Regions from separate parts of the Pantoea sp. S-LA4 genome, predicted to be linked through region 1. Evidence: predicted binding sites of a transcription regulator. Region 1 holds the regulator's gene; each other region holds the start of a gene.
The links. Region 1 encodes LexA, which represses DNA repair genes until DNA is damaged. Its sites were predicted from a motif close to TNCTGTATGTACATACAGNA; they were not measured.
Positions count from the first base shown of each region.

Region 2: ACX3P5_RS06010 (DNA translocase FtsK 4TM domain-containing protein) is a predicted target of LexA. The motif match lies at 1,078-1,097, and genes of this name have one in related genera.
Region 3: sulA (SOS-induced cell division inhibitor SulA) is a predicted target of LexA. The motif match lies at 1,286-1,305, and genes of this name have one in related genera.
Region 4: ACX3P5_RS22065 (YebG family protein) is a predicted target of LexA. The motif match lies at 1,254-1,273, and genes of this name have one in related genera.

Region 1 is NZ_JBTLRC010000002.1:38,803-41,005, forward strand. It holds gene plsB (glycerol-3-phosphate 1-O-acyltransferase PlsB) at 1-54, opposite strand, end outside; gene ACX3P5_RS01075 (diacylglycerol kinase) at 183-551, shown strand; gene lexA (transcriptional repressor LexA) at 658-1,272, shown strand; gene dinF (MATE family efflux transporter DinF) at 1,374-2,203, shown strand, end outside.
Region 2 is NZ_JBTLRC010000002.1:1,093,097-1,095,299, forward strand. It holds gene trxB (thioredoxin-disulfide reductase) at 1-22, opposite strand, end outside; gene lrp (leucine-responsive transcriptional regulator Lrp) at 545-1,039, shown strand; gene ACX3P5_RS06010 (DNA translocase FtsK 4TM domain-containing protein) at 1,158-2,203, shown strand, end outside.
Region 3 is NZ_JBTLRC010000002.1:1,166,718-1,168,920, forward strand. It holds gene ompA (porin OmpA) at 1-423, opposite strand, end outside; gene sulA (SOS-induced cell division inhibitor SulA) at 774-1,265, opposite strand; gene ACX3P5_RS06285 (TfoX/Sxy family DNA transformation protein) at 1,477-2,106, shown strand; gene yccS (YccS family putative transporter) at 2,103-2,203, opposite strand, start outside.
Region 4 is NZ_JBTLRC010000004.1:327,045-329,247, forward strand. It holds gene ACX3P5_RS22055 (non-canonical purine NTP pyrophosphatase) at 1-360, shown strand, start outside; gene ACX3P5_RS22060 (SIR2 family protein) at 357-1,151, shown strand; gene ACX3P5_RS22065 (YebG family protein) at 1,289-1,636, shown strand; gene ACX3P5_RS22070 (Fic family protein) at 1,703-2,203, opposite strand, start outside.

The DNA of each region.
Region 1 (2,203 bases):
AAACGACAGTGGTAAATTCAGTAATTTGTAATAAAGTTTACGCCAACCTGACATAGACAACATGAAGCCTCTTGTTAGCAAAGCGCCGCAAGCATACCAGAAAGCGCAGCGAAGATCTGTGGTGGTGCCAATTGCACGCAGCCCAGACATTGACGTCAATCCGATGAAAGGGTTCCACCAATATGGCAAATAATGCCACCGGTCTTGTAAGAATTGTGAAAGCCGCAGGTTACTCATGGCAGGGCCTGCGTGCCGCCTGGCAGCATGAAGCGGCTTTTCGGCAGGAAGCGCTGGCCGCGCTGGTCGCCATTATTGTGGCCTGCTGGCTGGATGTCGATATCGTCTCGCGCATCCTGATGATCGGCGCTGTGGTGCTGGTAGTCATCGTTGAAATCCTCAATAGCGCCATCGAGGCGGTTGTGGATCGTATCGGTCAGGAGCGCCATCCGTTAGCCGGTCGGGCAAAAGATATGGGCTCGGCAGCGGTGCTGATCAGTATCTTACTGGCACTGTTTGTCTGGATCGCGCTGCTCTGGACACATTTGCGATAACCCTTCCACAACGCGCCATCTGGCGCGTTTTTGCCTGAGAATCGGTTTCCATTTCGCCAATACCTGTATATACTCACAGCGACTGTATAAACAACCAGGGGGCGGGATGAAAGCATTAACCAGCAGGCAGCAGCAGGTCTATGACCTGATTCGCGACCATATTACTCAAACGGGCATGCCGCCTACGCGTGCAGAAATTGCCGCGCAGCTGGGTTTCCGCTCGCCGAATGCGGCAGAAGAGCATCTTAAAGCGCTGGCACGTAAAGGGGTGATTGAGATTGTCTCTGGCGCCTCGCGCGGTATCCGTCTGTTAATGGAAGAAGAGGCCTCTGAAGGTCTGCCGTTAATTGGCCGGGTCGCTGCCGGTGAGCCGATCATGGCGCAGGAACATATCGAAACTCATTACAAAGTCGATCCGGGCCTGTTCAAACCCTCTGCCGACTTCCTGCTGCGCGTCAGCGGAATGTCGATGAAAGATATCGGGATTATGGATGGCGACCTGCTCGCGGTGCATAAAACCCAGGATGTCCGTAACGGCCAGGTTGTCGTGGCCCGCATTGATGATGAAGTGACGGTGAAACGCTGGAAAAAGCAGGGCGCTATCGTGCATCTCCTGCCGGAAAACAGCGACTTTGATCCGATCGTCGTCGATACGCGCGCGCAGTCACTGACCGTTGAAGGTCTGGCGGTGGGTGTGGTTCGCAACGGCGAGTGGCTCTGAGCCTGATATAACCGCGCATTCGTAGCGTCTGATGCTATTCTGTCGGCCCTAATTTTGTCGCTGCAGCTCCCCTCTCTGCAGCGCTGAGCACGGAACTGCGAATGCGTTTTTTAACGGCTACCGACAAAAAACTCTGGCGGCTCGCGCTGCCGATGATCCTTTCTAACATCACCGTACCCTTACTGGGTGTGGTCGATACCGCTGTCATTGGTCATCTCGACAGCCCGGTCTATCTTGGCGGGGTGGCGGTCGGGACGACAGTCACCAGTTTCCTCTTCATGCTGTTGCTGTTCCTGCGAATGAGTACCACTGGCCTGACGGCGCAGGCATTCGGCGCGGGCGATAAAACGGCACTGGCACGCGCGCTGACCCAGCCTTTAATCATTGCGCTGCTGGCTGGCGTGCTGTTCATCTGTCTGCGTACCCCCATCACCCGCCTGGCGACCTCTCTGATTGGCGGCGATCCCAAGGTTCTGCAACAGGCGACGCTGTTTATTCAGATCCGCTGGCTGAGTGCGCCTGCCACGCTGGCAAACCTGGTGATCCTTGGCTGGCTGCTCGGTGTGCAGTATGCGCGGGCACCGGTCATCCTGCTGGTGGTCGGTAATCTGGTCAATATTGTGCTCGATCTGTGGCTGGTGATGGGGCTGCACTGGGGCGTGGCGGGAGCGGCAACCGCGACCGCACTGGCAGAGTACATCACGCTGGCCGTCGGTGCGGTAATGGTCTGGCGGGTGTTGAAACTGCGCGGCATCACTACGGCAATACTGAAGCAGAGCTGGCGCGGTGATATTCAGCGCCTGCTGCGGCTTAATCGCGACATCATGCTGCGTTCGTTACTGCTGCAGCTCTGTTTTGCCTCACTGACCGTACTGGGCGCGCGCATCGGTCCGCAGGTGGTGGCAGTCAACGCGGTGCTGTTGATGTTTAT
Region 2 (2,203 bases), 1.1 Mb from region 1:
TACTGTGTTTGGCCGTACTCATGCGTTCCTCAGTTTCATTCGGCTGACATAGCCTGCGATTGTAGGGAATATCCGGCGGCAAAGACAAGGCTTCGGCAATTTTGTTAACGATAGCTGCAAACGGCGTAGTCGATGAGTCCCTTTTTCGCCTGCCGTCTGCGCCAAAAGGGGGCAAAAATCGGTTTTAGGGGGTGCAGCAGTTCAAAAATACTCATTTAAAAACAGATACCCAGCGGTCTGTCTGGCATCTTGTACTGAATTTGGACATTTTACTTTGACAATCGCCTGCGCTTTTGCGAAAACATTATCAGAAGCGAATAACATTAATCGGAACAAAACAGGGTTTCCTCTCTTGTTTTGCACGCAACACCGAATAAATGCAGCCTGATATTGGTAATGACGCATGATGTGGACAGACAACATGCGTCATACGGATAAGTGTGAAAGCGCGCAGGCTCGGTTAGTTCACTTCAGAAATGCCCCGAACAATGAGCGTTTTCAGGGCGTGGCAGGTAAAGGGAAGGAATTAAGAGAGACAATAATAATGGTAGACAATAAGAAACGCCCCGGGAAAGATCTCGACAGAATTGACAGAAATATTCTGAATGAACTTCAGAAAGATGGTCGCATTTCAAACGTGGAACTTTCCAAACGCGTAGGGTTATCGCCTACGCCATGTCTTGAGCGTGTGCGTCGTCTCGAGCGTCAGGGTTTCATCCTTGGCTATACCGCGCAGTTAAACCCGCACTATCTGGATGCATCACTGCTGGTGTTCGTTGAGATTACTCTGAATCGTGGTGCGCCGGATGTGTTTGAGCAATTTAACGCCGCCGTACAAAAACTTGAGGAAACTCAAGAGTGTCACCTCGTTTCTGGCGATTTCGACTACCTGCTGAAAACGCGCGTACCTGACATGTCTGCCTACCGTAAACTGCTGGGTGAAACCCTGCTGCGCCTGCCGGGCGTAAACGACACGCGGACTTACGTGGTGATGGAAGAGGTTAAACAGAGCAATCGACTGGTGATCAAAACTCGCTGATGCGGGGCAGGTGCAAAACCTGTGAGATTTCGGTACACTCCTGTGAATTCATACAGGACCAGCGTCGGGCCAGCCCGACGCTGTTGCTTCTTACTTTACAGGCACCTGGAGAGTTCTCTTGAGCCAGGAATACACAGAAGATAAAGACGTTTCGTTACAATCGCTGAGCAGTGGACGTCGTCTGCTGGAAGCGTTGCTCATCCTGGTGGCACTTTTTGCCATCTACCTGATGGTTTCTCTGGTCAGTTTTAACCCTTCCGACCCGAGCTGGTCGCAAACGGCCTGGCACGAACCCATTCATAACATTGGCGGCAGCGTTGGCGCCTGGCTGGCTGACACCTTACTGTTCATCTTTGGTGTGATGGCCTACGCCATACCGCCGGTGATCCTCGGTCTGTGCTGGATTGCTTTCCGCCAGCGCGATAATCAGGACTATTTTGACTATTTCGCCGTCGGCTTACGCCTGATCGGCGTACTGGCGCTGGTAGTGACCACCTGTGGTATGGCAGCGCTGAACGCGGATGATATCTGGTACTTCGCCTCAGGCGGCGTCATTGGTAGCCTGGTCAGTAATGCGATTGCGCCGTGGTTTAGCCCGGCGGGCGGCACGCTGACCCTGCTCTGCGTCTGGGCGGCGGGCATCACGCTCTATACCGGCTGGTCGTGGCTCACTATTGCCGAAAAAATTGGTGGGGTGGTGATGGGCGTGCTGACGTTTGCCAGCAACCGGTCCCGTCACGATGAACCCTGGCAGGAAGACGAGGATGAGCCGGATGCGCGTGAGCATGCTGACGCGCCGCTGCTGCATGCGGCAAATCCGGACGACGACGATGTTCTGCTTTCTGCACCGCGCAGTGCGGCTGCCGGGGCGGAACTCTCTCAGGATGATCCACTGCTGGCGAAAGCTGCTGCTGCGACCAGTGCCGCCGTCGCGGCCACCACGGAAGCGGCAGAGGTGGCGATCGCCCCGGCAGCCGTTTCTGCGCCTGTCGCACCAGCAACACCAGCCGTTGCGGTGCCTACCCCGGCAACCGCCGTACCTGTGTCGCAGCCTGCTTCATCCCCGGCCTTTACGGCACCGCAGACCCCTGCGCCAGCCGCCAGCCACGTTACTGAATCCGCGTTTACCGCAGCCAGTTCGCCAGCGCATAGCGCCCCAGCGGA
Region 3 (2,203 bases), 1.1 Mb from region 1:
GCGGCCAGTAGTTGGGTTAGTCTGGGTTGCGTCTGCACGCCATACCATGCCGCCCAGACGAGTGTACACGTCCAGATCGTCATAGATTGGGTAGCTCAGTTTAGCTGCCAGCTGAACGCCCTGTGCTTTGAATGCGCCGTTAGTCACGTTGCCTTTGTTAGGCATGCGACCCAGCCAGTCATAGCCCAGCTCGAAGCCCAGGTATGGATTTGCCTGGTAACCAACGAATGCACCTGCACCCAGCTGGCTTTCGTGAGTTGGACCGTCATTGTTTTGGTAACCGTTACCGTAGTAACCAGTGTCGTGATACTGAGACCAGCCCAGTTTAGCACCGGTGTACCAGGTGTCATCTTTCGGAGCGGCCTGCGCTACGGTAGCGAAGCCAGCCAGTGCCACTGCAATTGCGATAGCTGTCTTTTTCATTTTGCGCCTCGTTATCATCCAAATAGGCAATGAGCAAAAAGGTTGCTCTTGGTTTAATCCTTCGCCGGGTCAAAACGCTCGCTTATGACTCTACCGCAAAAAAACGGAGGTTATTGAGCACCCTGGCGAGATAAAGTCTACAACGAGATTGGAAACTTACAAGTATGATGTGAGGCGCTTCTGTAAAAAAACAGAGATTTATACACAAATTCTAACAATTAGCCTGGTGTTATTGTCGTGGCTCAATGCCCAAAAAAACTGCTAAACCATTGTCAACGCTCGAACTAACAGAATCAGTGGTTTAGCGACGACAGATAAGAAATAGTTCTTGAGAAACTTCTGATTTTTACTTAATGAAACAAATCCGACTGAATTTTTAGCGCATTTTGTGGTCCGAGAGGCGCTTCTGGTGATCCACTCGACCGTAAAATCAATCCCAGGGCATCACCTTCCGCTGCCGCATTTTCCAGTTGACGTCGCTCATCTTCATCCAGTTCGTACGGAATCCATGCCAAAACGACACTGTAATTTCCAGTCCGCAGCGCTTTAATCATCGCCTCAACCGCGTTCAGACGCTCAGAATCAGCAATATGCATGCTTTTATCCAGTGGCAAACCAGATTGCTGCAGCCAGGCGCGATTCAGTTTATGTGCCGGCGTTAACCACAACTGCCAGCGTGATTGCTGACTCAACTGCTGCAGCAGCGGCAACAATAACATCTGCATCATTCCAGGCTGCTCACTATAGCGTAACTCGGTGATCCAGCCACGATGAGAAGCGGGGACAGAAGAGGACGCGTAATGATGAGCATAGCGTGCATTATTCGGATGTTGTGTTCGCATAAGTTAATCACTCAGCAGTGGACTGTATGAATATACAGTACTGTCGTTCCGCATAAAGATCAACCCAAATTTCTGAAAACGCCTCGCAAAAACACCACAAGGTTAGCTGAACCGTTAATTATTCATTGAACCTGCAAAGGCTTTTTCCTATCTTCTAATTGCCTGAAAGCAAAGGTGATTTCAGATATTTCTATAACATGGAGGTGGTGTGATGAAAAAGGTTAATCCGATTGTCGAACGCTCCCGGGAACGTCTGGCCCCGCTGGGAACCATCGAGTCACGCACCCAGTTTGGCGGCTATGCGCTGGCCGTGGAACGGGTGGTTTTTGCTTTAGTTAACAATGATGCACTCTACCTGCGAGCCAGCGAACCCCTGCGGGAATACATTACGCAGCGTCCGCTGGAGCCACTGGTATTTCGCAAGCGTGGCGTGATGGTCAGCCTGAACTACTATCGGGTTGATGACGCGCTCTGGCAGGAACCGACGCATCTGCTGAGATTATCAGCCGCGTCGCTGGAGACCGCTCAGTTCGATCAGCATCATAAGCAGTCATCCATCCGGTTAAAAGATCTTCCTAACCTCAGCGTACGCCTGGAGATGATGTTGCATGAAGCGGGCATCCTGAACGTACAGCATCTGTATGACATTGGCGCTAAGCAGTGCTGGCTGAGGCTGAAAGCCGTTAACCAGCATGTGGGATTGCAGACGTTGCTGGCGCTTCAGGGGGCGATATCAGGCCATCACTATGCGGCCCTGCCGCTGTCGGTCAGGGCGGAGCTCAATGCCTGGTTTCAGCGCACCGTACTGATGACGCTGAACCCAAAGAGCGGCGGAAGTTAGTGAGAATTTAGCGTGCGGCGCAGGCGGGCCACGTCTGGCATCAGCGCCACCAGCAAGCCGAGTTGCTGTAATACCAGTGGCGCGCGCGTATCCGCAT
Region 4 (2,203 bases), on a different contig from region 1:
CTCTATCTCGACGGCCTCAATGGCCTGCCTGCCGGGCTGACCCGCATTTTCTGGAACCGGCTGGATGCAGAACGCTTTACTGCCCTGGTTCAGGGACTCGACAGCCAGGCCGTGACGGCAAAAACCGTACTCGGCTACTGTGATGGCCGCAAGATGTACCAGTTTTCAGGTGAACTGCGCGGCACCATCGCCGCCGAGCCTGCCGGTACCCGCGGCTTTCAGTGGGACTGCGTCTTTATCCCGGAAGGCTACGATCAGACCTTCGCCGAAATGGGCGAGCTCAAGAATGAGATCTCCATGCGGCGCATCGCGCTCGATCGCTTCGCCACCTTTTTGAAAACGGCCCGGAGTGTTGCATGAAACCAGAACTTAAACGTGCCTATGACTCCGGTAAGCTGATTCTGTTTGCCGGTGCGGGCATCTCACGCAACCTTGGCCTGCCGGAGTGGCATGAGCTGATTGCCCATCTCGCCAATGAGCTGGGCTACGATCCTAAAATCTTCAATACCTACGGTACCCACCTGTCGCTGGCGGAATATTACAAACAGAAGAAAGGGTCACTCGGCCCGCTGCGCAGCTGGATGGATCGCGAATGGCACCGCCCGGATATTGATGTCCGGACGTCAGAAATTCACACCATGATTACCCAGGGCAACTTCTCGCGTATCTACACCACCAATTACGATCGCTGGCTGGAAGCGGCGCACGATGCGCATGGCGTTCCCTATTACAAAGTGGCTAATGCCGCCGACCTGGTGTCGCTGACCGAAGATAAGCGCCACATCATCAAGCTGCACGGTGATTTCGATGACGATACCTCTATCGTGCTCGATGAAAGCAGCTACTTTGAACGGCTCTATTTTGATTCACCGCTCGACATCAAACTGACCCATGACGTGATGGGCAATTCGGTGCTGTTTGTTGGCTACAGCATCAGCGATTTTAATATTCGTCTGCTGTTCTACCGCCTGACGAAAATGTGGGGCCGTACCGGGCTGGCCACCGCGCGTCCCAAGTCCTATCTGTTTACCAACCGCAATAATCCGGTGGCAAAAGAGGTACTGGGGCAGTGGGGCATCGAGATGATCGTCTCGGAAGAGGATGACCCGCGCAAAGCGCTGGCCGATTTTCTTGAGGAACTTCAGGTGTAACCGGCGACGCGGTTTCACCCCAAAACCTGCGCCCGGTTAAGGTTATGCGGCGTACAACCGATAAACTCTATTCTCTGCTGGAAAAGCATCAACGTCGTGATATACTGTATGTATACACAGTATCTGAGGGCAAAAACATGGCTGTCGAAACAAAATTTGTAGTAGTCAGAAAGGGTGAAGAGAAGATGACGTTTGCCAACAAGAAAGAGGCCGATGCCTACGACAAAATGCTCGATATGGCCGAAGCCTTCACCGACTGGCTGTTACAGCATCAACCCGCACTGGATGAGACGCAGGCAGAAACGCTGGGCTTGCTGATCGCTGAGCAGAAAGATGCCGTGCAGCATATTCTCCGCACCAGCAAACTGCCTGAGCCTGTGGCCGTCACTGCCGCTCAGCCTGAAACGGTGTCGGAGCGTTCTGATGACGCCGCCGTAGCAGAAACCGCCAGCAGCAAGAAAGTGCGCGCGGTGAAAGCAGCCTGATCCCCATCACGCCGGAAGCCATTTCCGGCGTGGTTATTTTACTGGCTGAGCGCGCGCATCATTCTCTCAGTCTGTTTTCACCTGATAGCGCGTGCTGCGCCCGCCACCTTCCAGCCGGTAAAGACAGCCTTTCTCCAGCAAATCCGCTAAATGACGCGTTGCCGTCGCCTTACTCACTTTTGCCACCTTCTGATACTGACTGGCACTGATCCCCTGTTCAAAACCCTGCTCGCCGCCATCCAGCAGCCGGTTCAGTACTTTTACCTGCTCTTTGCTCAGAGAGCGTTCCCGATGCTGTAGCCAGAAGCGCGCCCTGATCTGGGTGCGGGCGATGCTGTTCATCGCCTGTTGCAGGCTCTCATCCAGCATATCGAGGAACCACATCAGCCAGTCGGTGATATCCAGTCCGCCTTTCTGCGTCCGCTCCAGAATGCGGTAGTAGTCCGCCCGATGCGCCAGAATCGCCGGTGACATGGCATAGAGCCGGATGCTTTGACTGTCCGCCTGTGCCAGCGCCAGATCGGTTAAGGCACGCGTAATGCGGCCATTACCGTCATCAAACGGGTG